3 regions of the Lederbergia graminis genome follow, and region 1 is predicted to be linked to each of the others. Evidence: riboswitches for the same ligand, from Rfam matches in the RefSeq annotation. Region 1 holds a riboswitch; each other region holds the start of a gene.

What was found. A riboswitch is a leader RNA that binds a small molecule or an ion and turns the genes downstream of it on or off. The one in region 1 is predicted to bind cyclic di-GMP.
Positions count from the first base shown of each region.
Region 2: linked by a shared signal. The riboswitch ahead of ACFPM4_RS00480 (anti-repressor SinI family protein) and the one ahead of ACFPM4_RS02170 (WxL domain-containing protein) in region 1 are both predicted to bind cyclic di-GMP.
Region 3: linked by a shared signal. The riboswitch ahead of ACFPM4_RS04685 (methyl-accepting chemotaxis protein) and the one ahead of ACFPM4_RS02170 (WxL domain-containing protein) in region 1 are both predicted to bind cyclic di-GMP.

Region 1 is NZ_JBHSMC010000001.1:412,009-423,172, forward strand. It holds gene ACFPM4_RS02140 (class I SAM-dependent methyltransferase) at 1-223, shown strand, start outside; gene ACFPM4_RS02145 (aminoglycoside phosphotransferase family protein) at 440-1,357, shown strand; gene ACFPM4_RS02150 (GNAT family N-acetyltransferase) at 1,448-2,272, shown strand; gene ACFPM4_RS02155 (PspC domain-containing protein) at 2,456-2,638, shown strand; gene ACFPM4_RS02160 (DUF3221 domain-containing protein) at 2,703-3,785, shown strand; gene ACFPM4_RS02165 (VOC family protein) at 3,844-4,251, shown strand; cyclic di-GMP riboswitch class I at 4,371-4,456, shown strand; gene ACFPM4_RS02170 (WxL domain-containing protein) at 4,544-5,104, shown strand; gene ACFPM4_RS02175 (DUF916 domain-containing protein) at 5,203-6,240, shown strand; gene ACFPM4_RS02180 (hypothetical protein) at 6,363-6,551, shown strand; gene ACFPM4_RS02185 (nucleoside hydrolase) at 6,626-7,537, shown strand; gene ACFPM4_RS02190 (TIGR01777 family oxidoreductase) at 7,559-8,452, shown strand; gene ACFPM4_RS02195 (trypsin-like peptidase domain-containing protein) at 8,742-11,144, shown strand.
Region 2 is NZ_JBHSMC010000001.1:78,533-89,696, reverse strand. It holds gene ACFPM4_RS00510 (YqzK family protein) at 1-209, opposite strand, end outside; gene fur (ferric iron uptake transcriptional regulator) at 494-958, opposite strand; gene spoIIM (stage II sporulation protein M) at 1,083-1,724, opposite strand; gene ACFPM4_RS00495 (endonuclease Q family protein) at 1,809-2,966, opposite strand; gene ACFPM4_RS00490 (NUDIX hydrolase) at 2,963-3,517, opposite strand; gene ACFPM4_RS00485 (aldo/keto reductase) at 3,641-4,570, shown strand; cyclic di-GMP riboswitch class I at 4,810-4,893, shown strand; gene ACFPM4_RS00480 (anti-repressor SinI family protein) at 4,929-5,084, shown strand; gene ACFPM4_RS00475 (helix-turn-helix domain-containing protein) at 5,154-5,483, shown strand; gene ACFPM4_RS00470 (class D sortase) at 5,539-6,156, shown strand; gene ACFPM4_RS00465 (YqkE family protein) at 6,195-6,452, opposite strand; gene ACFPM4_RS00460 (5-bromo-4-chloroindolyl phosphate hydrolysis family protein) at 6,666-7,319, shown strand; gene ACFPM4_RS00455 (toxic anion resistance protein) at 7,316-8,482, shown strand; gene ACFPM4_RS00450 (iron-sulfur cluster biosynthesis family protein) at 8,701-9,027, opposite strand; gene ACFPM4_RS00445 (CDGSH iron-sulfur domain-containing protein) at 9,155-9,361, shown strand; gene ACFPM4_RS00440 (YolD-like family protein) at 9,406-9,741, opposite strand; gene ACFPM4_RS00435 (Y-family DNA polymerase) at 9,756-11,018, opposite strand; gene ACFPM4_RS00430 (SDR family NAD(P)-dependent oxidoreductase) at 11,157-11,164, opposite strand, start outside.
Region 3 is NZ_JBHSMC010000003.1:23,070-34,233, reverse strand. It holds gene ACFPM4_RS04685 (methyl-accepting chemotaxis protein) at 1-1,553, opposite strand, end outside; cyclic di-GMP riboswitch class I at 1,978-2,062, opposite strand; gene ACFPM4_RS04680 (beta-L-arabinofuranosidase domain-containing protein) at 2,346-4,223, opposite strand; gene ACFPM4_RS04675 (helix-turn-helix transcriptional regulator) at 4,392-5,243, shown strand; gene pgsA (CDP-diacylglycerol--glycerol-3-phosphate 3-phosphatidyltransferase) at 5,434-6,012, opposite strand; gene ACFPM4_RS04665 (hypothetical protein) at 6,035-6,496, opposite strand; gene ACFPM4_RS04660 (GrpB family protein) at 6,748-7,287, opposite strand; gene ACFPM4_RS04655 (hypothetical protein) at 7,437-7,955, shown strand; gene ACFPM4_RS04650 (NUDIX hydrolase) at 7,956-8,423, shown strand; gene ACFPM4_RS04645 (NUDIX domain-containing protein) at 8,501-8,989, shown strand; gene ACFPM4_RS04640 (matrixin family metalloprotease) at 9,259-10,281, opposite strand; gene ACFPM4_RS04635 (hypothetical protein) at 10,462-10,830, opposite strand; gene ACFPM4_RS04630 (class I SAM-dependent methyltransferase) at 10,984-11,164, opposite strand, start outside.

The sequences.
Region 1 (11,164 bases):
GGAAGCGGGCTTTATGAATATTCAAAGTTATGATTACAATGCTATTGAATATTACCAAAGTCCTGAGGATTTAATATTTTTACTGAAACACACACCAATTATTCCAAACTTCGGCGCAAATAAGCAGGACTTTGAAACGCTAAAACATTTTATTAAAGATAATCAAACAAAAAAAGGAATACAAACAAATTCACAGCGTTTTTTAATAGTTGCTAAAAAGTAGGGTCTGTTAACGTTCATTGTTGTTAACAACTTAGTTGATTGTAGCGGATGTACACGAGACTCCTGCGGGAACAGCACGAGCCGAAGATCCACTTGGCAAAGCGGTTTTCTTTGCCAAGTTAGCTGAGGCCGTGCCCGCGGAAAGCGAGTGTACAGGAGCGAAAATCAATAACAGAGTTTAACAGAGCTAATAAGTAAAAAGGAGTGGATAGATTTTATGAATGAGCCAAATCTCTTCAAACAAAGTGAGATTGATCGTATTCAAAATCGTTTTGGAAAGAGTTTTTATCAAAAGGTTTTAAGAGATGTAGCAGTCTATTCCAACAGGTGGAATTTAATTAAACTAAAATTTATCCCTTCTTATTCAGCAAATATAGTTTTCAAGTGTTATTCTGATACCTTCGGTAATGTAGTATTAAAAATAGGGAATCCCTCATCAAAAGAGATACGGACAGAATTCAATACTTTAAAAGAGTACAGGGGTCAAAGATTCATCCATGTTTTTGAGGAAGATATTGAAAACGGAGTTATATTAGAAGAGTATGTTAAACCGGGAACTCCTTTAAGGAACGAAGAGTCCCTCGAAAAGCGACTTTCTATATTCTGTTCACTTTATGAAGGATTACATGTTGAACCAGAAAATGCAGCAATATATCCGACCTATATGGATTGGGTAAGTAGAATTACTGAATATATGAGTCGTAGACAAGATTTTCAGGAATTGTACTTATATATGAAAAAGGCAGAGGACATTTGCTTATCACTAACTACTAAATTTAGTAAAATGTTGCTTCTTCATGGTGATTTTCATCATGATAATATATTATTGGGTCATGACGGAGTGTATAAAATCATTGATCCTAAAGGGGTAATCGGAGATCCTATTTTCGATATTCCAAGGTTTATTCTAAATGAATTTGAAGATGAAATTACTCCTGATTTATATATGAAGATAAACAATGTAATTACCTTTCTAGAAAAAAGATTACATATTCCAAACGATATCATAAGGAAATGTCTGTTTGTGGAAACTGCAATGGGTATTTGCTGGTGTGTAGAAGATGGTGCCACATTAGAAAGTGCTCCAAATCTTATCCAAACAGTTGCCTTTGCAGATACTATATTAAAAAGTTGATTCATTTTTCATAAACTAGTTTGCTAACAGCTTTCACATTAGTTTCAGTTGTAGAACAATTCAGGAAAACTATTTTCGGGAAGTGATAACGTGTCGGTATTTTTAACGAAAGAGTTAGGAGAAAGATTAGAGGATGCGGAAGTAATCACTTTATTCTCACGTCTTTCAGCTATTAAAGAAATCGATGGAAATCCAATGCAAGTGGACATTCAAAGGTTTGGGAATGCAACTGCATTTTCAGCAAAAAATATACCTGGTCCTGCATTTAATACTGTAAAAGGTTTAAAAGAAGGAGACCAACCTTACATAGACGAAATAATCCAATTTTACAATAATAAGAATATCCCTGTACGCTTTGAATTAACTCCTGCTCATACTTCATCAGAATTACTTACATATTTAAATAAAAAAGGATTTTATCAAATCGACTTTCATTCATCCCTCTACATGCCTTTAAAATTAGAATTGGATAAACAATTAATGGTCCATGATATTTCTATTCGAGAAATTAAGAAAGAGGAATTTAGTATTTTTTCAGAAATATATACTAAGGGTTTTGGAATGCCCTCATTTCTACAAGGGGCCGTAGCCCAAAATAATGCTGTACTATTTGATCACCCTGGATGGACTTTTTATCTCGCGTTTTTGCAAGGTACCCCGATAGGATTAGGAGTCTTACATATAAATAATCAAATCGCAACACTCTCTGCCGCTACAACAATTCCAAGCTTTCGTAATAATGGAGTTCAATCGGCTTTAATTAAGCAACGTATGTATAAAGCATTAATGAAAAATTGTGAACTTATAACAGGTCAAGCAAAGTATGGGTCAGTGAGTCAAAATAATATGGAAAGAGCCGGTATGAAATTAGCTTATACTAAGGCGATTTGGGTGAATAAATCCGAAACTTTTTAGTTAATTATGATAATGGTATTATTGATGTAACAATATAAACAATAAGTTTAAGTAATTTTGAAGCATATTGAATTTTAATACGTATGTATTAATAGATGAATTACATTTGGGCAATTAACACTTTTTTCTTAGGTATATGTAAGGAATCCCAATTATAAATAACTTAAATAATGGAGGAATTTCATGAAAAAAAGATTACGTAGATCAGCGACAGATCGATCATTAACAGGTGTTTGCGGTGGGATTGCTGAATATTTAGGGGTGTCTTCATTTGGCGTAAGGTTATTATTTATCATTGTACCCGTTTCATTCCTTTTTTATATTATTCTTGCAAATACAATCCCAGACAGCAGATCATCTCTATAATCAACTATTTTACAAAGGGAAGTGCAAATAATTGAAAAGAGGTCGATATTTTTTTGTATTTTTGATGTTAGCAGTTATTCTGACCGCATGTAATACAAAGATGACGATCATCAATACATTTGATACGGAAATACAACCTCCCACAACTTATAAACACAGTCCGAAACCGTATGTTAAAGGGATTGAGGATATTGAAGTTTATAGTCTACCATTCGGCATTGATGGCTACGATGAAATGGAAACGTTTTATGAGGATACTAATAATGAGGTGCCATCAAAAATAAGACTTTTAACTTTTAATGTTTTTGGGACGGATGTAGTTGATTTAAATTACAACGGAGAAGATATTGAGATAGTTATAGATAACATTGCAAGTGACATAGGAGCGGAAGGTATTACAACCATTACATGTGAAAATATTATTAAAGAGACAAATAAGACAAGAATTAACTTCTTCGCTACTGGCTGTCCAGATTATCCTAATGGTACAACCGATCTTTTAGAAATAAACTTTGACTTGAAACGGTATCAATTTGATTTTCAATTAATGTATGGTGAAAAGCTTGTTAATGAAATAAATACATGGACGAATACCATTACGGAAAATAATGAAATACAAGCTTTAACACTGCCAACTGAAGTGAAACAAGAAGTATTGAAAAGGCTCATCTTTCAAAATCTCTTGGAAGCAGAAGGTGAATTCTATACTACATGCAGTGCAGATAATATTAATTCTTATAAATTTATAATGGGAGAAAGAGAATTCTATTGGAATAATTGTGATCACAGTAGAGCTGCGATTGAATTAACAAATATAGCTGAATATATCATCCAGCAAGCAAAACAGAAGCATGATAACCATTCTGAATTAATCGTTCAAGGTTATATTATCCAAGTAAATGAAGACTCACTCGTTATCGGTGAAAATTTGAACATACTAGAATATAAGCAAATTCAACAAGGTATTCAAGATGGTACATTAGATGCTTATTTATATGACTTTTTAGAGTTACAAGATATTAATACGAAGAAATTCAAAGCAGGCGATAAAATTCAAGCGACAATTGGCGGTGAAATAACAGAAGGAAAGCCAAGTATTGCAAAGGTGAAAAAAATTGAATTAATAGAAAAACCAATATTAGAGTGATTTCTGCATATTAGTAATCACTTTTTTTTGGTGAAAAAAATGGTTGGAGGAAAGTTCGATGGGACAAAAGTTAATAAGAGTAGGGACAACATATATTCCTGTAACAGATGTAGATATTGCAACTGAATGGTATGTTACAAGATTAGATGCAGAATTAAGTTATAAAGACAATGATAAAGCAATAATTAACCTTGCTGATCAAAGCTTTTTTCTTGTGAAAGCGAATGAAAAACAAACTGCAAATTTTATTGATTATAAAGGAAAAGAACAATTTTCGCTTACATTCGAAGTAAATGGTATAGATGCTTTAGAAAAAATACATAAAGAATTAATAAAGAAGGATGTTATTGTAGGAGATATAGAGGACAGAGGACACGCTGGAAGAAATTTTGTTTTTCATGATGTAAATGGTAATAAATTTGATGTTTGGAGTGAGCTGAGTCCAAAATATCACAGGAAATTATAAGCAACTTTGGTAAAAATCAATATCTATTCAACTCTCGTTGTTTTTAATATTATTAGTTTCAGAGAGAACAACAAAATAGGACATAGATAAATAGAGTCATAGTTTTGTTCTAATCTCATTCTTAATAAAGGCAAAGTTGCTTGAAAAACGATGACGCAAAGCCAACAGACCTAACGCGATTTGCTATGGTGGCTGGGCTGCTGAAGAATGGAGAATGAAACAGACTTTTTTTTGTGGAATTCGAAATTCTTCCGATGCAAAAACACAAATTTGTTTTGGAGGGATATTTTTAATGAATAAATTTAAAGAACTTGCTTTACGGATAGTCGCAATGGGGTTTGTCGTAGGTGCATTTGCAACTTCATCCTTTGCTAGTTCAACAGCAATTACAGGTGGAACATTACAAAAAACGGAGCCAACTATTGGAAATTTTTCAGCTGTTACATTAGATGGTACTATCCAAACAGCAGATGCAGATTTTGGTACCTTTACCGTAACAGATGCACGCGGAAGTGGTGAAGGTTGGGACATTTATGTAGAAGCAACTCAATTCACTACAGGTGAATTAGAAGGAGCAAAAACACTTCCATTAAATTCCTTAACTCTAAAGAAAGCGGAAGTTACTCCACTAGCAGGATCTTCTGATATAAGTACTTTTACAATTTCAGATTCAAGTACTATCGACAACGGTACTGGTGGTTATAAAATCTTATCAGCAAATCAAAATGGCGGAATGGGTAAATTCGATATTTCATTCCCTGAAAAGGCGCTTGTATTAACCCTAAACCCGAAAGATGTAAAAGCTGGAACTTATACTTCCACTATTACAGTTAACTTTAATGCTGGCCCATAATAACTATAATTTCTAGAGATTAAGTCATAAAGACTTGGTCTTTTTTTTATAAATTTTTCCATCTTGGGTAAAATACGAAAAGATTGGAGGTCTAGTTAATGAAGTTTTTTTATTCTTTGTTCGTAACATTGGTTACAGTATTTTTCCTTATCCCCTCTTTGCTAGTCAATGCAGATGAGAATATAGCGCCAATCATTGTGGAACCGATTTATCCCGATAATCAGATTAAAAGTACGAAAGGATATTTTGATCTAATTGTTGATGAAAAATCAAGCCAATCGTTAAACGTACGCATTAAAAACAATCAAAATAAAACGTTAATAGTTTATATTGAAGCGGCTAATGCGTATACGAATCCTAAAGGTGGAATCATGTATGAAGCGGAAATGTCTTCACCTCATACCTCTTTACTCTCAGATGCAATTCAACTGAAGGATTATATTACAGTTACAGACAGTGTCATCATTCCACCTTATTCTCAAACAGTCGTACCACTCACTCTTCAAGTACCTGAAACGAATGCGGCTACGATTTTAGGAGGGGTACGTTTTAAAACAATTAATGAAGATGCAAAAAAAGATAAGGTACAGAATAATGAAACAGCTAATTTTATCTTAAAAACTGAATCTGTTCATGCGATTGCAATTCAACTATCCCTCCCGAATGAGACAAAGCCAGATTTCACATTTGGAAGTGCTAGCTTCTCGCCAGAAAATAAAGGTGAAATTCTTTTGGAGATGATCAATAATGCCCATTACATTCAAAAGGATATTAATGGGACATATATTGTGAGTGATGAAAGAGAAAATACATTATTTAGCGGAGAATTTCAATCCATTAAAATGGCTCCAAAATCAAAAATCAATTTTCCAATATCATGGAACCATTCTGTCATGGAAGATGGTATGTATACCCTAGAAATCAAAGTAAATATAAACGGAATAGAAGTATTGGATAGTAAAACATTTTCCATCAAACAAAAAGATGTCCAAGAATATATAGAGAAAAATGGTGCAATTAATCCTAATGTGAAGGTAACAGAAAAGACAGCCTTACCTGTTTGGATATGGCTTATAGCAGGTTTTTTATTTGGTTTAATTATGTATTTAATTGGCAGAAGAAAAAACACTACATGATCAACTCTAAAAAAGAGTTGATTTTTTTGTTATTATTGAAGCCTTTACTTCCATTGATTCGTAAAAAGGTGAACCGTTAATAAAGGGGAGAGGTAGTGTTGATAATCCTAACTCTTGTACTAATGGCGATAATATTTTGGACTATTAGCATATTTCAGTATGTTAAGTTCTGGAGAAACTTTAAAAATATAAATGTCGGAAATGTTATCTCCAATGAATTTGTAGATGATTCAACTAAAAGTATTAAATTCGGTATCATATTTTTTGCGATCGGTTGTAGTCTTTCCCTAATTGCAATTTTATTGAAGTAATCTTTTAAAGGATTTTTTCTCTTGTTAGGAGAACTATCTAGTATACGACTCTTTAATATGGAGGCTAGGACTATATGTTTCAAAAGATGGACGATGTTACGTTACTAAGAAAATTAACTCCGCCAACATCCAAGGTTAGAATGATTCTGGATACGGATACCTTCAATGAGATTGATGATCAATTTGCAATTGTTTATGCATTATTTTCTCAAGAAAAATTACAAGTAGAAGCAATCTATGCCGCTCCATTCCTTAATAATCGTTCTACAAGTCCATTGGATGGAATGGAAAAAAGCTATGAAGAAATTTTAAGGATTTTAAAAAGAATTAATATGTCTCACGATAATTTTGTTTATAAAGGATCAAATACGTTCTTAAACAATGTAAATGAACCTTTACAAAGTGAAGCAGCTAATGATTTAGTAAAAAGAGCAATGGAAACACCAGATGATGAACTGTTATATGTCGTTGCAATAGGTGCAATCACTAATATCGCGTCTGCTATATTAATAGAACCAAAAATTATCGAGAAAATTGTAGTGGTATGGTTAGGTGGTCATGCTTTACACTGGCCAAATACAAGTGAATTTAATTTACAACAAGACGTGGTATCTGCCCAGACCGTATTAAACTGTGGTGTTCCGTTAGTATTAATTCCGTGTATGGGTGTTACCTCACATCTTCATACAACTCTTTCAGAAATGAAGCAATTCGTAAAAGGAAAAGGAGAAATTGGTGATTTCTTAACAATGCGCTTTGAAGAATACCATGACAATCACTACGCGTATTCCAAAGTGATTTGGGATCTTGCGGCGATTGCATATCTAGTCAATCATCATTTTATTCCAACGCAAATTATCCATAGTCCAGTTTTGACCGATCAGCGCACATATAGTGTTGATGCTTCTAGGCATTTCATCCGTTATGCCTATCATGTAGACAGAGATGCCATATTTAGAGATTTTTTTACAAAATTAGAGAAATAAGTTTGAAATGAGTTGTTAACTATGAAGAAGAAAATCGTGATTGCTGGAGGTACTGGTTTTATAGGTAAGTATTTTGAAAATAAGTTCAAAACCTTAGGATATGAAGTGAAAATTATCTCCAGACAATCTCCAAATATTTCATGGGATAATAAACATGAAATTGTTGATGCATTAGAAAATGCTGAAATGTTAATAAATCTAGCAGGAAAGTCGGTCAATTGCAGATATAATGATAAAAATAAAGCAGAAATTCTTAATTCAAGAATAAAAACTACTAAAATATTAGGAAATGCTCTATCTGAATGTAAAAATCCACCTGGTCTTTGGATTAATTCAAGTACTGCAACAATATACAGACATGCCGAGGACCGTGCAATGACAGAAATGGAAGGAGAAATTGGCAGTGGGTTTTCAGTAGATGTTGCAAAACAATGGGAGCAGACTTTCTTTTCATTTACTTTACCAAAAACTCGTCAAGTTGCTCTTAGAATTTCCATTGTATTAGGTGGAAGCGGAGGTGTCATGACCCCATACAAATATTTGGTGAAATTTGGCCTTGGAGGTAAACAAGGCTCTGGTGAGCAAATGTTTAGCTGGATCCATGTAGAGGATTTGTATAATATTCTTCTCTTTATTAAAGATAGAGAAGACATGAATGGAGTAATTAATTGTTCGACCCCAAATCCAGTCACAAATGAAACATTAATGAAAGAACTAAGAGTAGCATTTAATCGAAAGTTCGGTTTACCTGCAGCAAAATGGATGCTTGAATTAGGGGCAATTTTAATTAGAACAGAAACAGAATTAATTTTAAAAAGTCGCTGGGTCATACCAGAAAAATTATTACAGTATGGATTTTCCTTTCAGTATGACACAATCGATAAAGCATTAAACCAAATCATTGCGGAAAATTGATAGTTAAATGCTAAAAATCCACCAAGTAACGACTGGTGGATTTTTATTTGTTGATCCTAAAGTTTCATTTTTCAGACTGAAAAAATTCAATATATCGACATTATCTATCCATTTCACTTTACCTACAAGTAAGTTATTTAACATAATATGGAACCTAAAAATTCATTTTATGTAATAGCTTTATGGATAAGCAATTTCTTTCTCGATTGACATACATATACGATTAAGGACTTTTTTAAGCATATAAATTTTTTAAAAATTGCTTAGTGATGAAAGTGAGGATTGATGGATGATTGATAAATTGAGATCTGTAAAAGGACTGTACCTTTTTCTTTTTTTCATTACGTTATTACTCATGAGTTTCATCCTGTTACTTCCTAATCAGAAAAACGCCGAAGCAAAATCAATTGATGAGTTTCGTAACAGTGTTGTAAGAATTTTATGTATGGATGTTACTGGTCGAATGTACACAGGTACTGGCTTTGCAATTGGCTTAGATAAGCCTGTAAAACATATTGTTACAAACTATCACGTAATTGAACCAAATCTCGAAGATGTTCACATCTTGATTACTGATAATAATCGAATGAAAGCAAAAGTAATTGACTATGATCAAGAAAAAGACATAGCCATTCTCGAATTAACCGAAGAATTAACGAATAGAGAGCCACTAGAAATTGGGAATGTTGAAAGTGTTAAGCCTGGTCAAGAAGTATATGCACTTGGTTTTCCTGGGGATGCAGATCTTATTGATGATTCTCCTTCAGGTGATCCAGATGATGTTTCAATTACAAAAGGGATAATTAGTAAAATTACAACACAAGAAGGTAGAGGGATTTTTCAAATCGATGTTAGCATTAATCCTGGTAATTCAGGTGGTCCTCTAATCAATGATAATGGTCATGTGTTAGGAATTAATACGTTTACCGTTACGACGGCAACTGGAATTAATGGTGCAGTCCGAGTGGATGAACTAATTCCGATGTTAGATTCTCTCAAAATAAAATATATGACAGCAGATGATCAAGAGCAGGTGGATTCAAGTATAACTAACTCGAAAAATCCAAGTTCAGAAGAAAATTCTTTTCCATTCATATGGGTGATTGTGATCGCAGGTATTGCGTTACTGATTATGATGGTAGGGATAATACTAATCATGATATGGAAGAAACAACGCAACGATAGTCAAATTCATCAAAAATCTCTCGTTATTACTCCTAATATGAATGTGGAATATAAGCAAGATGCAGTAGCACAACCTAAGAAAAAAACAGCAAAATGGCTTTGGATTGGGATTGGAGCAGGTGCTTCATTAATAATCATTATAAGTATCAGCGCCATATTTGTTGTGAATCATTTCATTTTAAATAACAGCAATTCCACTACTACAAATGATTCTCCAAAAGATAAGCAACAACAACCTCAAAAAGATGATGATGAACCTGACGATGAAGAAGATATCGTGATAAATGAAGTAATGGTTCCAAATCTTATTAATTTAAATGAAACTGAAGCAACTACATTATTGGAGCAAAAAGGGTTAATTTTAGGGATGATATCGTATGTTGAAAGTTTGTACGTAAATAAAGGAATCGTCATAAAACAATCCTTACAGGCCGAGCAAAACGTAAATGAAAATGAAATTATTGATATTGAAGTAAGTAAGGGAATTGCACTGCCATTCGACGAAGAATCGGTTAAATCACAGCATCTAGATATCGTATATGAATATTGGGACAATGGGTATAATCTAAATCAAGATAAGGATTATATAGGTGCTTTACGTCTATATATACAAGCAAGAGATATGGCCAATATTCTATATGAATTTGATGGGAATTTTGATGCACAGTATGCAATAGGTGTACTAAATCGAAACATTTCCCTAATGAAACGAACACTAGGTTATCATGCATATGCTTTATTAGATATCCAAAATAGTGTTGTACAGCTAGAGGAATTACGAGCAAAAGATTCGATATTCCAAAAGAATCCTAAGGAATTAGGGGATTCATATGGGGATTTATCCTATCTCCAGATATTAAATGAATTGCCAAATGAAGCAGTCGAATCTGCTCAAAAAGCCATTGATATTAATTCCACTTCCAATCTTTTTATTGTCAATCTAGCACATGCATATTTATTCTCCAATAATTATGAGGAAGCTTTCCAGCTCTACTCTCAACATAAATATGACCAAGTAACAGATCAAGTAATATTTGCCGATTTCGTATTACAGGATTTTGATTACTTTAAAGAATTAAATATCACTCATCCCGATATGGATAAAATTATTGAACTATATTCCAATCTTGATATAGAAGATGTTAGTGATGAAGAAGAAATCATTAGAACAATAGAAGCAAATGCAGATGCAATGGAAATAGAAAGTGTAGAGGAGTATATGAATACGATTGACCCTCAAACACCTAATTATCAAGTAACAGTGGATATTACTACAGATTTCTTCCAAAATTATGATAATATAAAAGTTGAGCTTCAAAACATTGAATTTTTAGAAATTAACGAGAATACTGCAAATGTAAAATTGGAGCAATTCCTTACATGTACAGACGGGACTAATCAGTTGGAGGCACATACAATATTTATTCACCATCTTGTAAGGGCAGATGAAAATAACAATAATGATTATAAATGGCTTATTCACTCAACGACAGAAATACAACAATAATTAAAATAACCCACTTGGGT
Region 2 (11,164 bases), 330 kb from region 1:
TAATTTTGGTATTCTTGATTTATCCACATAATACCATAATAGAAGAGGATCGTGCATCCAATAAACAATATTAGAATTCGAAAGGTCTTAAAAAAAGTCTTAAATATGTTTTTCATTATAATCATCCCTTTTGAAGGCATTGTTTTATGTATGTTAAAGATAAATTCTTCCTTTACCATCATATGTCCAGCTTGTCTTTTATTATTCATGCGGAACGATATTTTTTATAAAAACATATAAAAAACCTTTTCTATCGAGGTAAACATTGAAATTTAGTGGTAGACAATTTATATATGAGGACAATTATTTAGATAAAAATGAAAAACTGTCTTCATAAAGATGAGTAAAGTAACAGCATCCCTATGATTCCATAGGGTGTTCGCCATACCTCATCGAACTCTATGGCTACTAAAAAACAAAATCTTTATATCAAAAAAGACCGTAGGCAACTCGATTTCATCGAGACTGTCTACGGTCTAGTAATGTTAATTGATCATTCATTTTCTGATTTATCTTCAGTCTTATCATGGCAGCGCCAGCAAATTCCGTGAAAGGTTAAACGATGGTCTTTAACTTTAAAATTCCAGTCGCGTTCCACAATCTTCTCTACATCTTCAAGTAAGTCTTCTTGGATTTCATCAACTGCACCACACTCTATACATACTAAATGATGATGAAAATGTGCTGCGCCTTCTTTCCGTAAATCGTATCTTGATACTCCATCACCAAAATTAATTTTGTCAACTACTTTTAATTCTGTTAATAGTTCTAATGTTCGATATACTGTAGCAAGACCTATTTCAGGTGCTTTATCTTTTACAAGCATAAAGACATCTTCTGCACTCAAATGGTCTTCTTCGTGTTCTAATAGAACTCGGACCGTGGCTTCACGCTGAGGAGTAAGTTTGTAACTTCCGGAATGTAATTGTTTTTTTATTCTATCAATTCGACTTTCCATTCTATATGTATCCTCCCTTGCCACTATCCCCTTCATTATATCAGATTGACTATTATTTTCAAACTAAAATAATTATTAAATAGAACTTAATAAGGGAGACTTGGCATGACAGGAAAATCGATATTTAAAACCCTGCAATAATTGCTTTCATTAGAGCTGGTGTTAGATACGCTTCAATACTTGCAGCAATTGTTATCACTAATATTGTAGCAATATAAGCAAGAACATATCTTGAAAATACTGGTACTAGTTGAAATGAAAATGTTTGTCTAATAAAAATTTTTCTAATTAATTTTATCGATAGAGATACCGAACAAGCTGCAACGAAAATGAACGCAGGAATAATAAATAAATTTTGAGGCAATAAAGAACCAAAAGCAAGTAATAAGCCCTGCCATCCCATTTGATTAACAAAAAACCCTACAGAAAAACCAACAACAATCCCCTTAATAAATAATAAGACAAAGATAAGTGGAAGTCCGATGATGGATACCCCTAATATCCAGATTAAACCAGCAAATTTCAAATTGTGTAGAAAACTTAATTTTAGCAAATCTTGCGATGAGACCATTGCCCCTTCTTCCACTTGTCCAAAAAATTGATTTAAATAATAAAATAGATCTTCTTTTTGATGATCCGATAAACTATTAACCATGATAGCCCCAAAAATAATCCCCATTAAGAATAACACCATAAGGAATAAATATATGGATGAATGTTCTTGTAAATGCCTAGTTATAAGATTAGAAGAGAGTCGTTTGCGCATCTATTATTTCCTCCTGTCCTCCAGTTAATATAATTTATGAAGGACAGAACTTATATATGACTCCAGAATCTATTATTTCCTATACTATTTTTTTACACTTCCGTATTTCCCTCCACCACCAGCTGTTAACTCTAGTGTACCGCTCCTAGCAGCAATAATTAACTCTACTAAATTTTGTTTTACTACTTTTTGTAAATCAGCCGCCTCGACTCGATGAAGTATATTCATCTCTGTCCCAAAATGATAGAGAAGGTTTTCCATCGCCTTCGGTCCAAGTCCTGGGATGAATTCCAATGGAACCTGATGAATGTATGGTGGTCTTTCCGGCAAGTTCTTTGCATCTGCTAATTGTGCTATTCGTTCAGAAACACCTTTAGTGAATTTAGTAGAACCACAATTCAGGCATGTTTCTGCTTCTTGTGGGGCAAAGCATGTAGCACATGTTGTGCGGTAATATTTGCCTAAAAATGGATTCAATCCATAATTCGCGATTACTCTATTTCCACTTTCCTGGCGCAATGCTTTTAATAAAGCTTGAAAAGTTGGTGCCTCTAGTTCGAGAATTTGATACTCTCTAGCAATTTTCGCTAATGAATGTGCGTCTGAATTTGAGACAAAGATAAAATGATGCAATTCCGCTATTTGATCTGCCATTTCGGTATTAGAACTTAATCCAAGTTCTATTCCATCTATTAAATCCGGATTCAAAACTTCTGTTAGTGATTTGTTAACCCCTTTTCCATATAAACTTTTAAAAGGAGTAAATACATGTGCAGGGATAAAGATACCACCAAGTTCTTTCACTTTTTCTTGTAAAACAAGTGCACTTTCGTACATCCTCTGAGTACTTAATTGCAGATTTTTCACTCGCAATTGAAGCCAATATGAAAACTCCTTTAATACAGACAGAGTTGGAAAATATGCCAATACATGAATCGGTCCTTGACAATTATCATCATACACTTCTATTTCAGAGCCTGGGATTAAAGTTACTTCATCCTCGTAACGAAAACCTCCTCCTTCCTGCTCTACAAGTTGTCCAGAGTCTAGCAATTGCTCTATTTCTGCAATCACCTCTGGGGAATGACAATCTATTACCCCTACAATATCCAATCCTTTCGGAAACTTTGCTGCTTGTAAAATATTTGTTAAGGTTAACGTCTTACTAGCAGTAATTTTAACTGGTTTATTTGTAAATGTACGCCCGATATGTATATGTAAATCCGTAAAATATTGTTTCATTTTGATATCATCGCCAATTTCATTTGTAAGTATTGGACAGCATAAGCAGTTTTCGCATCATAAATCCACTTTGTTTCCACTGCCTTTAACGCGTCATCTAATGATAATTCATGAAGTTCCACAAATTCATCTTCATCTCCGGCTAATGGGTTTTCCACTTTTTCTAAGTTTGTTGCAATATAAAGATGGAGTAGCTCATTAGCAAAACCAGGAGAAGTATAGAAGGAAATAAGATGCTCTATATTCCCAGCACGATAACCTGTTTCTTCTTCTAATTCTCGTTCAGCTGTTAACTTGGGCTCTTCTCCAACCTCGAGCTTTCCTGCAGGAATCTCCAGTAAGGACCGTTCAAGTGGTTTTCTATACTGTTCTACCATTATTATCTTATTTTCAGCGGTTAACGCAATGATAGCAACCGCACCTGGATGTTTTACAATCTCTCGTTTCGCCTCTTTACCATCTGGGAGTAATACGTCATCCACTTGCAATTGAATTATTTTCCCTGAAAAAATCGCTTCTGACTTAATTGTTTTTTCTTCAAATTTCTTCACTGTTTTCCCCCCTAATTTTACCTTTCCATATCATAGCATAGTGTTACCAGAACTTTAATTTTGTTTTCATCTAATTATATCAGTTAATATAGAAAGTAAACGAATGTGAAGGTGGGAGGAATTATGGAGAAAAGAAGACTTGGCAATTCCGATTTATTTGTATCAAAAATTGGACTTGGTTGTATGTCACTAGGTACTAATAAAGAAAAAGCTACTTATATAGTCGAAGCTGCACTGGACGAGGGAATTAATTATTTTGACACAGCTGACTTATATGATTATGGAATAAACGAAGAAATAATCGGCAGCATCTTACGTCCTCACCGTGAGGAAGTCATTATTGCAACGAAAGTTGGTAATAGATGGACGGAGAAAAAAGATGGATGGCACTGGGATCCATCAAAGTCATATATTAAAAATGCTGTAAAAGAAAGCCTCCGCCGGCTAAATACAGATTATATAGACTTGTATCAACTCCATGGTGGTACCATTGATGATCCTATTGACGAAACAATTGAAGCTTTTGAAGAATTAAAGGCAGAAGGACTTATTCGGTACTACGGAATATCCTCTATACGCCCTAATGTCATACGTAGCTTCGCAGAAAAGTCAAATATTGTTAGTAACATGATGCAATATAGTCTGCTTGATCGACGTCCTGAAGAACTTATGCCTTTCTTAAAGAAACATAATATTAGTATTGTAACGCGTGGTTCTGTTGCAAAAGGTTTGCTTAGTGAAAAAATGATTGAAAGTTTAGAAGCAGAACACTATGATTGGGAAAGTTATTTAGATTATTCAGCTTTAGAAGTAAAGGAAATCATTAATAGTTTAAAAGCAAAGCTCTTAGATACAAATACTCGTACTCTTAATGAAATCGCATTACAATTTAATTTAGCTCATGACCAAGTCGCATCTGTCGTTACAGGAGCTAGTTCAGTAGAACAAATTCGCGACAATGCTCGTGCAGTTAACGCGCTTCCGCTATCAAAAGAAGAGCTTGCATATATTGAAATGATTACAAAGAAAAGCATCTATACCAATCATAGATAACTTTATAAATTTTGTTCAACAAAACGATCGTAATAACTGTTTTTCTTAACAATTTTCACCCTTATTTTTATAGACATCACGCATAAATTTTTTCCGTTTTATTTAAACCGTCTATTTTCGACACGATTCGATATATGTAGCGTAATAATACACCCTATAAAAAACCCTTCGACATCGACATTTTTCTTGAGATTGTTACTTTTGGAGTAGCTATAATATAGGTATAAAGTGATATGTTTCAAAGATAAAGGCAAGTCTGATCGAAAGGCAGATACGCAAAGCCACAGGCCTACGGTAGGAACTACGGCGGCTGGGTTACCTAAAACATACCTAAACTATTGATGTCGGAGGGGTAACATTGGGTAAAACACTAAAAGATATTCACCTAGATGAGGAATGGGTGGAATTAATTGTATCTGCTATAGAGTCAGGAATAAGTGTAGAAAATATTCGCCAATTTTTTAGAGAGCGCTCTCATGTTGTTCCATCAACATCTACTGGAAAATTGAAATGATTTTTTGTTCTAAATATGAAACATGCCTTCGTTATATGTTATAATATACCCGAAGGATGGTGACGATACATGATTGGTGAACGCATACGTGAATATCGAAATATCAACAAAATGTCTTTATCAGAATTAGCCGAAAAAGCTGGTGTTGCAAAATCTTATTTAAGTTCGATCGAGCGCAATATCCAATCGAACCCTTCTATACAATTTCTTGAAAAAGTCGCTGCCGTTTTAAACATCTCTGTTCAAACATTACTGCATGGAGAAACAGATGGAAACCAAGATGCAAATCTTGATAGTGACTGGGAAGATCTTGTCCGTGAAGCAATGTCTTCCGGTATATCCAAACAGGAATTTCGTGAATTTCTTGAATTCAATAAATGGAAAATGAGAAATAAATAATAAATCAAATAGTAGCCTTCTATACTTTCTATTAAGGATGGTGTTCACGATTATTATGCGGAAGCGACTATTTCAACTTGTCTCCGTTGTTTTGATTTTGACTGGAATCATCTTAGTAGCTACTGCACTGAAAGACATTTATCTTGTAGAAAAGAAAACGAATCTTTCATTGGCACAAGCAAAAGAATTAGTTCATCATGAGTCAGGTCTCAAAAAGGAGATACCTAAGAATGAAACAGAAGTATTGGATATTTCCTTTGAAAAAGGCGAAGTAATTGGCATATTAAATATCCCTAAGTTGGATGCGGAACTTCCTATCATCGAAGGTACAGATGAAGAAGAACTAGAAAAAGGTGTTGGACATTATTCCAATACTGTGTTCCCAGGTCAACCAGATCAAATACTATTATCTGGCCATCGTGATACTGTTTTCCGTAAATTAGGTGATTTAGAAAATGGTGATATTTTTCATGTAGAAATGCCTTATGGGGATTTTTATTATGAAATTATTGGTTCTCAAATCGTAGATGCTGATGATACAACTGTTATTCGCTCTACTGCTCCTGACGAAATCCTAACTGTATCAACTTGTTATCCGTTTTATTTTATTGGCGATGCTCCTGATCGCTATGTATTAACAGCAAAGAGAATTGAATCGCCTGAATCTATTTAAAAAGGCTTGGTTTCCACATGTGGAACCAAGCCTTTATATTATTTAAAATCTTTCCAGTTCAGTGATGTTTCGTTTAATAATTCCTCGAAAGATTTATTTTTTTCACGTTGTTTTCTTTCCTTTTGTAAACGTGCCTTTTCAGCCGCTTTTTTCGCTTCTTCTTGCTCGAGCAATTGTTTTTGAGTTTGTTTGAGTTTCTCTAACGTCTCTATATTTAGACCATCTTTTAAAGTGAGCGCATCTGAATCTTTTTTCTGCTTATTATGCTGTGGTTGTTTTTGTTTTCTTTTTGCCAATTTCATCCACCCCTTTTTCCTCTACTTCCTATCGTCTTACATTTTTTATTGTAAATCAATCTTTTCAACGTATGTTTTTATAGTTTTTTGTTTATCGCTTTCTATACTTTAAATAGCACAGTTAATTACTTATAATAGATATATAGGTGAAACTTTTCTTACCATCAGTCCGTAAATAATGTAAGGATAGTTTGGGATAGGAGTCGATGCATGTTGAGGTCTATTTATTCATTTTTTCTCGGTATGTTTACTGCCGGCGAAACATTTATTATTTGGTTAATTTTATTACTTGGTTTTGATTTGAATTTTCTTAATTCCTCTCTCCTTGCAATTGCAATCGGTGGAATTACTTTTTTCACAATTAAAACTGTGATAAATTATAAATTTTTGAAAAAGAATAAATTAACAAGAAAAGAATATGCCTATATTCAAAGAAATTTACAAGACGCAAAGAAAAAAATCAGTCGACTACAAAAAGCGTTCTTCTCTGTTAGAACAATGGGTGCGTTTAAGCAGCTATATGAATTGACAAAACTTTCGAAACGCATGTTTGGAATTATTAATAAAGATCCTCGTCGTTTTTATCGTGCAGAACGTTTTTTCTTCTATCATCTTGATTCTGTAGTAGAATTATCTGAACGTTATGCAATGCTTGCTGCACAACCTGTTAAAAATGAAAAAATGTATATTTCCTTAAAAGAAACGCAAAGCACCCTAGAGGATTTAAGCGAATCGATAAAAAAAGATATATACCATGTTTTATCTGCTGATATTGATGACTTAAACTTTGAATTAGATGTTGCTAAACATTCACTAAAAAAACTGGACTACAAGCCGCTTGATGATGAAAGGAGCACGAAAGAATGAGTGAAAATAATCAAACGAATTCCGTTTTAAAAACAGATAGCCTAGATGACTTACTTGCAAATCCATTTGGAGATGATGAGCTCGTACCACAGCCTGCCCCTAAGGTGGAGGCCAAACCTGCACGCTTAGTTGATACATTACCTGAGGAAAATCGAAAGCGAGCACTAGAACTTGCAAAACAAATTGATCCAGCTAATCATCAGGCCGTGATTGCTTACGGTACTCAAGCACAAGGCCAACTATTGAACTTCTCTACCCATATGTTGGATCACGTTCAAAATAAAGATATCGGTCCTATTGGGGATATTTTAAATGATTTAATGAGTAAGCTTCGCGATGTAAATCCGGATGAATTAACACCTGAGAAAAAGAATTTCTTTGCGAAGATGTTTGGAAGAATTTCTAACTCGATTCAAGAAATTATGTCTAAATACCAAAAAACTGGTGCGCAAATTGACCGAATAACAGTTAAATTAAATCAATCAAAACAAACGTTAGTTGATGATATTAAAACGTTAGAACAGTTGTATGAAAAAAATAAAGAGTACTTCCATGCCCTAAATATTTATATTGCTGCTGGTGAACTCAAAATAGAAGAGTTACGTACACAGTTAATTCCTGAATTAAAGAAAAAAGCAGAAGCATCTGGGGATCAAATGGCTTATCAAGAAGTAAATGATATGGTACAATTCGCGGATCGCCTAGAAAAACGTTTATATGATTTGAAATTAAGTAGACAAATTACGATACAAAGTGCACCGCAAATCCGAATGATTCAAAACACAAACCAAGCACTTGCGGAGAAAATTCAAACTTCCATTATGACAGCAATTCCACTTTGGAAAAATCAAATTGCAATTGCATTAACTTTAATCCGTCAACGTCAAGCTGTTGAAGCTCAAAAGCAAGTTTCGAAAACGACGAATGATTTATTGCTTAAAAATGCCGATATGTTAAAAACAAATACAATTGAAACTGCACGTGAAAACGAACGTGGACTTGTTGATATTGAAACATTGAAGAAAACACAGTCTAACCTAATTACAACATTAGAAGAAACAATTAAAATCCAACAAGAAGGTCGTGCAAAACGTGCACAAGCAGAACAAGAACTTGTCACTATGGAAAACGAGCTGAAAGAAAAGCTGCTAAAATTAACATAACAATAGTAAAGAAGATGGGACAAAACCATTTGAAAACTAGACGTAATTAGGACAATGTATAGTGTAACTATACGCTTTGGAAATACACTTCGCTGATTAGTTTATATTCGTATAGTGGACCCCTTCTCGAACGCAGAATAAAACCGAACTATCTTTGATTCAAACGATAGTTCGGTTTTTAATTTCATCTATTTTCTTTTGTCCCAGTCTCACTGTTGTTATTGAATCGTGCAACTCATTCTGCCATTTAATATTTCTCCTGGGCTCACTAAGCGGAATAATCCTGTTTGTACGGAATAATCTAGCTTTAATTCATCTGCAAAGAAAATTTCCTTTGATTTTTCTATATAAACATCCATGGCATTTGTTTTTAAGGCAATATCCTCTTGATCTAATGACTGCTGCTTCATTAATTGTAGTGTTGGTACTCCACTTACTGCACAACCACAGCCATCTGTTTCATATTTTAATTTTACCACAAAATCTTGATTCTGCTTTTTTGCTTCGATTTGGTTTACAGCTTCGTCTGTAATCGTTAGTTTCATCAAAATGCACCATCCTTTCTCCCTTTTATTTTACCATATTACCCTCACTCTCATATATAAGGTTGCATTTCTTTGCTTTACCTTCTAGTATTTTAATTACAAGAATATATAAGGGGTGTGTTTAGTTATGGATAAAGTACAAATTAAAGTGAATGACAATGGCTCTTATCGAATTACCGGTAATGTAGAATTAATAGATGGAGAAGGAAATGTTATCCCTACGAAACAAACATTTTCATTATGTCGCTGTGGTCTATCCAAGCGCAAACCTTTTTGCGATGGATCTCATAAAGGTGTATTTGAATCATCTGTAAGAGCAGAAGAAATTGACTAAATTTCTTGTAAAAAGCCCGCAGTCATTTATGATTGCGGGTTTGTTCATTCATCTATCATATCGATTTGATCAATAGTCTCTACATTAATCCATTGCTTTTGCTCTTCTTCATCCAGTAGGCATAACTGCTGTTTTAAAGGGTTGTAAGAAATAATCCTCCCTTTTATTTGATCATACTGAGCAACGTTAAAATACGTAATAATCACTTGCGTACAATCCTTCATTGCCTCTTCCGCTCTCTCATTTAGTATCTCTAATTTCTGTTCATCTAACTGTTTGGCTTGCTCTTGTAAATCTTCCTCTGCCCAACTCCGCAGCATTTTTACATGTTCTGGAAGCATCAGTGAATTCCATTTTATTCGCCCCCTGTCACGAATCATACGCTCCCCTCCTTCTATGCTTTATGCCCACCAACAAGAGCTGCTCTTCTCCGTGTTGTTCCACCTTCTGTATAAGAGATAGCTCTCAATAGAGACGTTGCTCCATGCCGGCGACGAATTTGATCAACGACATATCCAAGTTCCTTTTCGCGCACCTTGTTTGGCTTAAATAAATCTAATTGCATGTGCTGATCATCTGTAATCTTAGCTAATGTTATAGATATTTGTCGCACTATCTTTCCAGTGTAATGTGTTTCGAAAAGTTTACAGCAGACCCGATAAATATCCATTGTTGTATTTGTCGGCTCCTCCATCGTGTAGGAACGCAGAAAACCACCGCTAAATTCCTTTTCACTATAACCAATGCCGAGACTGACTGTTCTCCCCGCCTTACGAGATTCTCGCGCTCTTCTTGCAACCTCCTCACACATTTCTAATATGACCGTCATGATTTCTTCTTTTTTCTCATAATCACGTAGTAAAATTTGGCTTTTTCCAAAACTAATTTGACCTTCCATAATCGGTGCACCTAATTCGGAAAGATCCACTCCCCATGCGTGATGGTAAAGTTGATTCCCCATTACCCCAAACTTCTTTTCAAGCAAATTTAAATCACTCTGTGCAAGTTGACCTACTGAAAAAATCCCCATATTATTTAATGTTTTTTCAACACGCCGACCTATCCCCCACATTTCTCTTAATGGGGTTACTGGCCAAAGTTTATCCGGTACATCCTCATATGTCCATTCTATAATCCCATTTTTCTTTGCCTCTAAATCAAGAGCAAGTTTTGACATTAACATATTAGGACCAATACCAATGGAACAAGTCAATTGAAATTCACGCAGTAAATCATCTTTGATTTTTTCGGCGACTGTTCTAGCATCGCCCCAAAGAGCACTCGTTCCATCAACTTTAATAAAACTTTCATCGACACTATAGACATGAATTGCTTCCTTTGGAACATAGCGATGAAGAAGCCGGATAATTTCCGTAGATATTCGTAAATACAGACTCATTCGTGCTTCCACGAGTTTAATTCGTTTATCATTTGGAATTTCAAATAATCTTGATCCAGTTTTGATACCGAAGTCTTTCTTCATACGTGGAGATGCAGCAAGGACAATACTTCCAGGCTGGCTTAAATTACCGACTACAGCAAGATGACATTGTAATGGATCGAGTCCTTGCATTACAGCTGAACAGCTCGCATAAAAGCTTTTCATATCAATACAAAGTATTTTATGACGTGGTAGCATATTATACTCTACAGCCATTTTCCTCGTCTCCTTTAACAACGAACATTTGTTCTAATTATACGCCGATTATAGAGAATTATTCAATGGAATTTATTCCCTAAAACAATAAAAACCCGCTTCCGTAGAAGAGAGTTTTTTGTTTTAACTTATATACATTTATTTTT
Region 3 (11,164 bases), on a different contig from region 1:
TCCGAAACAGATGCGATATTTTCGATTGCAGAGTTAATCGTTTTTGTGTTGTCTAAAACATCATAAAGTGAAGATGACATGGAACGAATTTGTACTCCGACAGTTTCAATTGCTTCTTTTAGATTTGTAAATGTATCTCCTGTTGTTTTAATCTGGTTCGTACCTTCATCCACCAGTTTGTAGCCCTCATCTAGTGATTCAACTACTTGCTTTGACTCGTCCTGAATATCCGTTACAATCGATGTAATATCTGTAACTGATTCACTTACTTGTTCAGCAAGTTTTTGAACCTCAGTAGCCACCACTGCAAATCCTCTTCCTTGTTCTCCTGCTCGTGCCGCCTCAATTGCAGCATTTAGTGCAAGTAAGTTGGTTTGTGCCGCGATATCCTTGATGACATTTACTAGGTTTGAAATGTTATCCGTCTTATTGTCTAATCCTTTGACCATTAATAGAGATTGTTTCATTTTTCCATTTATCGTAGCCATTTTTTGAACAGATTCCTCCATGTAATGACTACCATTTTCTGTTAATTGAAGCATCGTATCAGATTGTTCCTTAACTGACTCACCTTTTAAAGCAACGTCCATAATTTGTTGAGAGAAGTTCCCCATATTTTCATTTAGAGTTGCCGAAGAATGTGCTTGTTCTTCCGCTCCTGCTGATAACTCTTCCATTGTTGTTGCAATTTGCTGGCTACCTGCTAATAATTCATCAGAGTATTGTGTTAGTTGCTCGCCTCTGTTCTTTACACTACCGGAAACATTTATCATATCTTTTACAATAGTAAGTAGACTTTCATTTGTTGAATTAACAGAATGAACTAGTTGACCTATCTCATCAATTGATTTTGTTTTTAACGGTTCATGTCTCAAATCTCCGTTTGCTATTTGTTTCATCCGTTCTACTACCATTTTTATTGGCTTCGAAATAAAGTGCGATGTGACAATTCCTACAATAATACTTAAACCAATAATTAGAGCTGTAATGACAGATGTTACATTTAATGATCTATTACCATTTAAGATAGTGTCATTTCCTAATTCAGTTAACTTTTGTTCACTCTCAGAAGCTAATTTTTCATATCCAATCATTAATTCACGAGCTTCCGGCGTAAGCTTTTCCAGATTTTTAAGAGCTAGGTCTTTATTTCCCTTATCATATTCATTGAATACTTCACTAGCTATGCTTTTACGCCATTCTACCGTACGATTCATTAGTGTATCGAATTCCTCGGTAACCTCTATCTCTCTAATTATCTTTTCTGCTTGTATCCCTTGCTCTGTATACTCATTAAATCGATCCTTAAAGTCACCACCAAATAATACGTAGCCTCGTGCAGTTCCAATTCTATTCGCAATCGTTGATACTAATTTGTCATTTGCTATTAATAATTGAACTTCGTTGTTAAGCATACTCTCAATATTTTTATTAGATTCTTTCGTAACAAAAAAGTTGTACACTCCTAAAATGACAACTAACAAAATAACAATGGAAAATCCAGATAAGATCTTCATTCTAATACTTTTAAAATTTGTAATTCTACTCATCATTTTTCTACCCTCATTATTCCCATATTTTTAATGTTTTTTTCTGTAGAAACTTTAACATGGCCATATTCGCAAGCTTTTCTCTTACTTATGTATGTATAACTTTACAATTCCTTTTTTATTTCATATTGAATAAAAACAAAGTCCATTTTCCTAATTTTCTACTCCTTAACAAAATGCTCTGTTAAACTCTGTTGTTGATTTTTGCTCCTGTACACTCGCTTTCCGCGGGCACGGCCTCAGCTAAGTTGTTAACAACAATGCACTTTAACAGAGCCTAACAAAAAACATAGAATTAGGCGTTTTATCCTAATTCTTCTTTAACTTGGCCATATATGATACAGAAACATAAAGTGTGAAAAAGATAACAATCTCGAAGTAAAAAAAAAGACCGCACCGAAAAAAGGGAGTCTTCTATCTCCGCTATTTCGGCAACCCGACTACCATAGCAAATTCGCCTTAGGTTCGTGGCTTTGCGTCCTTACCTTTCAATAAGTTTGCCATTATCTTATAGCCTATTAAATTAAGTTTTCTACATTAATTCTATTTATAGTATGACAAAATTAGTGCAATTTCAACAAATTTCGACATGGTTATTTGGGAAATATGTGAATATTTATAGAGAAGTAGACTACTGCGTATAGATATAAAAGTAGTAATATAGACAGAGGTCACTAGGCTATTTTTTTTAATGCAAATCTTTATTCAATGCAAAAAGATGTTTCCTAGAGACATAACTTTTCTCTAGGAAACATCAAGTCAAAAAATATATACCGACCTTAACATCTATTCTTTCTAGTTTTCCACATACACTTTCGATTTCACTTTAAAGTATATTTGATATGGCTCATATCCAATATCTCGTATTCTTCTAAATTGAATGGCTGGGTCTTGGTTTTCTGTCTTAAAGAAATATCTCCAACTTCCCCACTCACGTTCGTTTTCCAATGTCAGCTCTGAAGTGATCTCATTGATATCAGCAAACAAGATTCTTTCTTCCTGACAAATACCTGCCAACACTTCCGGTCCATAACGGAATGCACCCATATTCTCATCATCTGGTAGAGGTATAAATTGGATTCCAACCGGTAAGATGATGCTAACCTTATCACCATCAGACCATTGCCTTTCCATCTTATAAAAAACATTACACTCATTTGTTTTTCCTTGTAGTTCATTGTTTACATAAATCTTCGCTTCCGAAGTAATCCATTCCGGAATCCGATAATGAATGGCGAACTTCATGCTTTTAGGAGTCTTTATTGTAAAATCATACTTTCGGTATGTTGGGATATTTTCATATGAAGCAGTAATATCATTCAGAGCCTGGGAGCCTACAATATCGGATGATGTCAAACTACTCCCCGACATATTGTCTTGATTCATGATTAGTCGAATATCTTCTTCATTAATGGACGTGTTCAACTCAGAACTAAAATATTGGCACACATATATATCGTTATTGTCCTGGTAATAAATATTACGGTTCAAGGCTGCATTTGCTTGAACCATCGTACCATGGCAACAGAAAAAGCTTTCCGTCTCCGTGCTCCAATCTTTACGCAAACCTGCTTTCATTGGAAGGAAATATGTCAGCAATCCTGTGTACGGGTAGTTATGCTTATTACCAGTTAATCCATATTCTCTATAATAAGCCTGTGCCATGATGCCGTTATATAAGTTGTACTCTATATATTGTGCATAATTAGGATCATTTGTATATCTGAACAGAAAATCTGCCAAGCGGATCATGTTATATACTGTACAGTGTTCCTGATTCTTGTCTCCCAATCTTGCTTTCATCTTCATTTTTGGCATCCAAACTTCGCCAGCGGTCTGACCTCCAGTTGCAAGATAGCCTCTTTCTGTAACAGCACACTTCCAATATGCTTTGACAATATCAAGCCACCTTTCTTCCCCAGTAATTTCATAGGCTCTTGCACAGCCAAGTACTTCCGGAATAGTAGTGTTAGCATGCATATTAGTAAGAGGATCTTTTCCTTCTAGTAGTGGTTCAAAGAGGCGACTACGATAATATCTTTCTAATAAAGTACGATATTTAGCATCCCCTGTGATTTCTAGTAGTTCCGCCCAAATTTCGAGCATCCCTCCTGTTTCTGCATCCAGAATATCATCAAATTTTTCTTTTGAAAATGTACTGCTCCATTGTACAAACCAATCTGCAAAACTATCAGCAACTTCTAGCGCTTTTTTATTTCCAGCAAAGAGGTACATATCCACTAAGCCCATAAAAGTTTTATGTAGATTATACTGAGGTGCCCAAATATCCTTTCCACTAGCTATCCAATGGAGATATTTCTCCGGGATAGAACCTACCCATTTCCCCCCATTATCTTTTTGACATTCTGCCAACTCATCCACAATCAAATCCGCTTTCACTTTTAGTTCCGGATCACCTGTCTGATCATAATGAATGGCAGCCGCAGATAGCCAGTGACCCAAAAAATGACCACGCATCTGACATACAGGCGTTTCCCATCCCCCATGGGCTCCTGGAGGTATACTCCTTCCTGAAAATCTCCCAGCCTCTAATTTAAAATTAAATAGCAGATTATCATTCGTCAGTTTCATCAAGTACGCTCTGTTTGCTGCTTCCCTACGTCTTAGCTCACCATCATAAAGAGTAACGTTCTTACCTCTCAGTTCTCTCATAGCAAATCCCCCAATAGTGTTAAATTTCCCGCTCATATAGTTGGACTACAATAATATATACAATTTGAACTTTCTTAAAATACAGATTATCATTTATACATAGTGATTTATATGAATAAACTAAACTCTTTTTTACAATATTTCACACAAGTAGGAGGACTGATTCTGATGAGTAATATTATCTTTGAGTTACCACCACTTCCTTATTATGTAACCATTGGTCAGACAACATATGAGGCTGGTAATCAACATCCGAATCGCAGAAATATTGGCATATTTGATTTGCTTATTGTAACAGATGGCTGCTTGTATATTGGAGAAGACGACAAACATTGGGAAGTTGGACCCGGACAGTCATTACTCCTACTGCCTGACCGATACCATTACAGTACGGGACCATGTCAAATGGAGACCGCCTTTTACTGGATCCATTTCGACTATTCCGGTACCTATCGTGAATCTAACGAAGAAGATTATTCACTTCCAATTCGGCATGCTTGGAGCAATCCTTACAAATTGAAATTGCCACAATATACAATACTATCGAATTTCCCTAGAATAGAGCGACTCCTGCTTCAACTACTTGAGTATTCCAATCAAAGTGGGTCGATCAGTTATTGGAAAACACAGCAACATTTCATGGAACTGATACGATGTGTGGTAGGGGAAGGAGCAACTACACCATCCACAAAATCTGTCCTGAACCTAGCGGAGCAAACAGAGGCATATCTACGTAGTCACTTTCAAGAAAACCTAAACAATGAGACGCTATCCCGAGCGTTGAATTATCATCCTAATTACATCGTTCGTTGCATGAAAGATATCTACAAGTGCACTCCTATGGAATACTTACTGCAATACCGAATAGAACAAGCAAAACTCCTCCTCATAAAGACAGAATGGTCGGTAGCCGACATAGGCGCACACGTAGGATTTCAGTACACCCCTTATTTCTCAAGTTGCTTTAAACGTCATACAGGATTGAATCCGCTCGCCTTCAGAAAACTACACGCGGATTAGGTGAAGATATCCAAATTGCAATGACTGGAACATAGGAAAGTAAGTGACAAACATGAATAATAAACACTTCCGTTTTAAAGAGGTTTTCATTTTAAATAGGAAAAAGAATGGCATGTCAAAGCTGTTTTCAGCTTGCACGCCATTCTTTTTTGTTATTCCTAAGTTTATGTACCGTTGATAAATTAGTATTCTACATACTACTAAGAATAATATGCTTATTTTTAACGAAATAATCCCAACCTGATAATAGCGTAATAAACATGGCTAGCCATAATGATAAAATATCAAATGGAACGCCAATATACGAAAAAGGTACATTGTGCAAGAGGAGGGCTGAAATAGAAATTATTTGAATACGTGTTTTCCATTTAGCAAAATTACTAGCAGCAATGACTATTCCTTCCTTTACTGCAATAAGCCTAAGTCCTGTCACAGCAAACTCCCTACATAATATAATAATAGCAATCCAAGATGGTACTATTTCCAATTGGACTAACGCTATCAACGCAGCAGCTACTAATAACTTATCCGCTAAAGGATCCAAAAACTTTCCTAAGTCCGTGATTAGATTATATTTTCTGGCATAGTATCCATCTAATCCATCTGTTGTTGATGCAATAATAAAAAGAATTGCAGCAATAAAATGTGCGTTAGGAATATCTATTCCTTTTATTTGAACCTCTCCTAAAGGAATTGGAGCTAACAGAAAAATTAAGAATACAGGAATAAATAATATCCTAGCTATCGTTATCTTATTTGGTAAATTCATATTTTCCCCCTTGGTATTACGTTTATCTACCTAGTCGTTCAAGTACATCTGAATAATTTTCGTTAATAATTAGCATTGGTTCCTTAATAGACTTTAAGATATCTTCTATGTTAACAAATTCATTATCTTTTTCTTCACTTATGATTCTAAAAACTTCAATTACAGCTTCCATTTTCTCTTTTTCTTCATCACTTATAGAATACGAATGATTTTCAAGAAACTTATTAGTCATACCATTTATAAATTCATCTACACGAAGTAAGCTAAATTGTAGTAAATCCCAATCAGATGCAGCGTCACCCATATATTTTGTTCTTATAGTAAATAAATAAGAATGAATGTTTTTACTTTCTCCGTTTACAATTCTCCAATTTTTGTCGAACTCACTTTTTACATCACTAAATTCTTCTTTTTCTACAGGCAATTGAATAAATTCTTCAAGCCTATTTGCTAGATTATTACCTTTAACTGAAATAAAATCCAAACTGTCATAATTCCTATCAATACTCTGTTTAATATAGTGTCTGTACTCTAAATGAATATAGATACTGTAAATAATATAAACTCCAATTGCTAAAAAAATAACTCTCTTTATATACTTTTTCAAATCTGCTTTAGACATATATTCCCCCTAATGGTGATATTACTTTTTTATGGACTTTGCTTCCCTCAGGTGAATCAGCAAATAATTCTTGAATTGTCACATTAACCCTCCATATATTATTCATCGAAGCATTAGTTACCTAATTTAGGAGAATTTCGTTGGCGGGCCCATTCATTTGCTTTTCCAACTAGTTTATTAACAAATTGCTGTTTTTCCTCTTGATACTTATGATGTACTTCCGGATACTGTTTTGCTAAGTTTATTTTTAATTCTCCATACTTTTTAGCTTCTATAGGATTTTGTAACAGATATTCTTTAAAATTCAAATGAGTTTTTATAAACTCGCTTCCCATTTGAAAGATATGTACGTGGTGTGTTCTATTATCCTTACCTTTTGTAAAATATCTTCTTCCAGCAATACCGTTCTCGCCTTTTGACTCATAACCTAATATCAACATTTTACTTTTGTATAAATCAACGTTCACAATATTCCTTACTACGATTAAGATATCAATTATAGGCTTAGCGTAACCTACTGTTGGTATTGAGGTGCTTCCAATGTGGAAAATATCAACTAATTCATCCTTAAGAACTTCTTTTAATTTACCCTCTTCATGGCAGTAAGATTTTTCCCACTCTTCGGACCAGGGATCAATTTTGGTTTTCCTCAAAAGAAAATCTCCTTCTTACAATATAGTTAAATTCAATTATACCAAATAATAAATCTCCTTTATTAATGAGTTATGTTTTAGATTGGATGCCCATCATAATTCTATTAATTAATTCAATATCATAATAACAGTTGGTAGCAGGACTAAAAATGTATTATGTCGAAGTGTATAAAATAATAGAAATTGTTGGAGGAAATAATACCATGTCCTTTGGTCCACAAAAGATTAGTTTGGAAGAGGCTCATTCCTCTGGTATAGATGTGAATTTTGAACAAATGATGAATGGAGAAAAACGATATAGATTAGTTGCTTCCGATGGCAGTTCATATTGTCGAACTGTAGGTTCAGAACAAGGAGCATGGCAGAATAGTCATTACCACAAATATGTTAGCGAGCTCTATCTTGTTCAATTTGGATGGATTGGTTATGCAGAAATAGACAAAAATGGAGATTTGAAAGTACATATTCTTCACGAAAATGAAATTGTAACAGTAAAACCTTATGTTCATCACAATATCTACATGCCTGCAAATTCCGTCACTCACACTATTAAATATGGTAGTTCAGGAGAAGAAATAGACTGGTTCCCTTCTAAAGAATTAGATATATTCACAAAAAACATTTCTGAAAAAGACTTACTTCAGTTAAGTAAGATAAAGGAGAAATAGATGGACTATATAAAACATTTAAGATCTATGGTTGGTAACGAAAAAGTAATAATGGTCGTTGCTGGTGCATTTGTCTTTGATAAAGAAAATCGGGTGCTTATGCAAAAGCGCTCTGACAATGGACAGTGGGGATTCCCAGGTGGATTTATGGAATTAGGAGAAAACGTACAGGATACTGCTAGAAGCGAAGTTTATGAAGAGACCGGACTTGTTTTAAATGAATTAGAGTTATTTGGAATTTACTCAGGACCACAATATGACAAAGTCTTTCCTAATGGGGACCAGGTATCATTAGTTCAAATCTCCTTTATCTGCAAAAGTTACACAGGTGAATTAGTTGAGAGTAATGAAGAATCACTTCAAAACAGCTTCTTTTCACTAGATAATTTACCAAGTAACATTTTTACGGAACATCAAGTTTTTATTGATGATTTCCTGTCAAAAAAGAAACTTCCTATCGTGAAGTGATATTGGATAGTGTTTTATCAATAATGCTTAATTACTAATACCTATTAATTTATCTTTTTATTGTGGAGGTAGGTAAGATGTCTATAGCTTGGGAAGATTCGTATTTAGGTAGGCTAAGAAAAAAAGTTGGTTCTCAAATGATAATTGCTCCTGCCGCAAGAGCAATTATTCAAAATGAAAAGGGAGAAATACTCTTTGTTAGAAGAAGAGATAACGATGCTTGGGTTATGCCTGCAGGTGGTCTTGAACTACATGAATCGATATTTGATTGTTTAAAACGTGAAGTGAAAGAAGAAACAGGACTAGACGTAATTTCAGCAAAGTCTATAGCAATGTATACAGGGCCTAAATATGAATATACCAATGGATATGGAGATGAGAATAAGATGTTTGCTGTTGTGTTTCTAGTAGAAGAATGGTCCGGTAAAATTCTTAAAGAAACCGATGAAACATATGATGCAAAATTTTTCTCATTACATAATCTTCCAGACATACCTAACCTTTATCGTGAATCTATTGAGGACTTGGAAAACTATAAATTAAATGGAAACGTAATATTAAAGTGAAAAACAAACTATATTGCTTTTAAAAGTAAAGAGGTTGAGACAAAACGGTTTGACCTGGATGTAAATCCGAACAATGTAAGTGTAGCTATAACGCTTCGGAAATACACTTCGCTGGTAACTATAAAATTTTTGTAATTGAAAAGATGACCGAACTATCTTGTCTTAAAATCAAGTTATAGTTCGGTTTTTATTTGCATCCATATTCCTCTGTCCCAGCCTCCTACTTGATAATTCAAATTGTTTTGCACAGACTTAAAAACATAAAAAAGCTACCTTGCCTTATACTCAAAAGATGAAAAACCTTCGTTATTTCTAATATTCACAAATTCTCCTTCATAATCTTTGTATAAATATATCCCGTCGTCCTCATTAATGGGTCTATAAGATCCATCTTCTGACTCTTTTAAGAAAACAATAATTTCATCATTTACTGTTAGCAATGTAGTATGTTCTCCAAATACATTTGTTACTCCATCACTACCACCCATTTGTGAAATCACTATTTTTTCTTCCTTTATATCCCCTTTTATTACATCTTGTATTTCTAGAATATGTTTTGTTGTATAAGGTTGTACTTTATTTTTATCCATATGGCTTCCCAAGTAATCAATTACTTTAGCTCTAACAACTAGATCGGCATCTTTTTCTAATGCAATTTCGTCCTCATAATACACAGACCAGGAAGGAGTTAAGTAGATTCCGTCTTCTTTACTAGTAGATAATATCGACCCTATACTTTTTTTATATAAATTATTTACAACTGTTATATCAGCAGAAGTTGGTGAAAGCGCACGTGCAGGACTTCCGTTACTTTTAAACGTATACGGATACATAATGGAGTTTGTTGGTATTTCTACAACAGAGACATGATTTAAACCTAATGAATGACCTATTTCATGTCCGGCTAGTCCAGCTTTAATCGAAGCTGTATAGTTACTCTTACTAGTGTGATAAGTATTAAAGTTGAGTACAGATTTTGTAATAACACCATTACCGTGAGTTGTTTTCGCTATTCCATCCCAATCGACATTAGAATCGTATACATCATAAGCGTAATAATTAGAACTATGTGATCCTACAATCGTTGATACTTTAAAATTTGTTGAATTCTTCCACTTTGTGGCCCCAGTAGACCAGGCAGAATAATTACTTGAATAACTCGAAACCAAAATTGTTTGTGTTGCACTTGCCCATCGAGCAAATGATGTTGGTGCAGCAGATGCAAAATTAGTTGATAGAAAAAGAGTTAAAACAGAGAATAATAAAGCGCTTACAAAAACCAACTTCTTCATACTTTACCTCCTCCAAATCATATATGAATCTCTTATTTTGATAACTACCTTAATTATAGTTAGAAGGTTATCATTATTCAATCTATAAAACACTTAATCAATTAATATAAGAATGTAAATCAAAAAATACAACAAAAATAACCCTTCCAAATAGGAAAAGGGTGTATTAGGAAATTCTATTTACCTATATTCAGTTGCGAAAAAGTATTCACCTTCATGAATCTCGTATATTATTTTATTTGCATGCTCAAGAGATCTATATAACTTAGTTCCAGTTTTTAAAGAATTCGTATCAAGATTCTCCACCTTAAATTTAGCATCTGTATCTCGATCCACTATATTTCTCCTAACCTCTCCAATAAACTCTCCGACTAATGTAGTATCTGCTTTTTCTTTTGTAATAATATATGATTTATTCTCAACCCTCACAAATTCATACGCCCAAGAAGTCTCTTCCACTGTTATAGATTCATCCATTGACTTGGGGTTTGGTGGTCCATCACAACCCATTAGTAATAAAGCAAGTATTAAACTCAATAAATACTTCATTAAAACCACCCCACTCCTTTTAACAGATTAGACGTAGAAGTTGTTTGGTTAGTTACAATTACCTTATTTAAAATTCATTGCCATATCAATACAACAGAAAGCCACTCACGAGACGTTAAATTCTCGGGTGGCCTTTTTGATAAAGCTGTATAATTATTTAACTGCCTTCCAAATTGTCCATCTATCTCTTTCCACGATATTTCCTTTAGTCGAGACAGCTTCATCTATATAATTAATTAATGATTGTAATTCATTATCGTTCAATTCATGTAAAATACTTCTTCCTGTTCTCTTACTAAGGTCTTCTAATAGTTGCTTTTTATTCATATACACT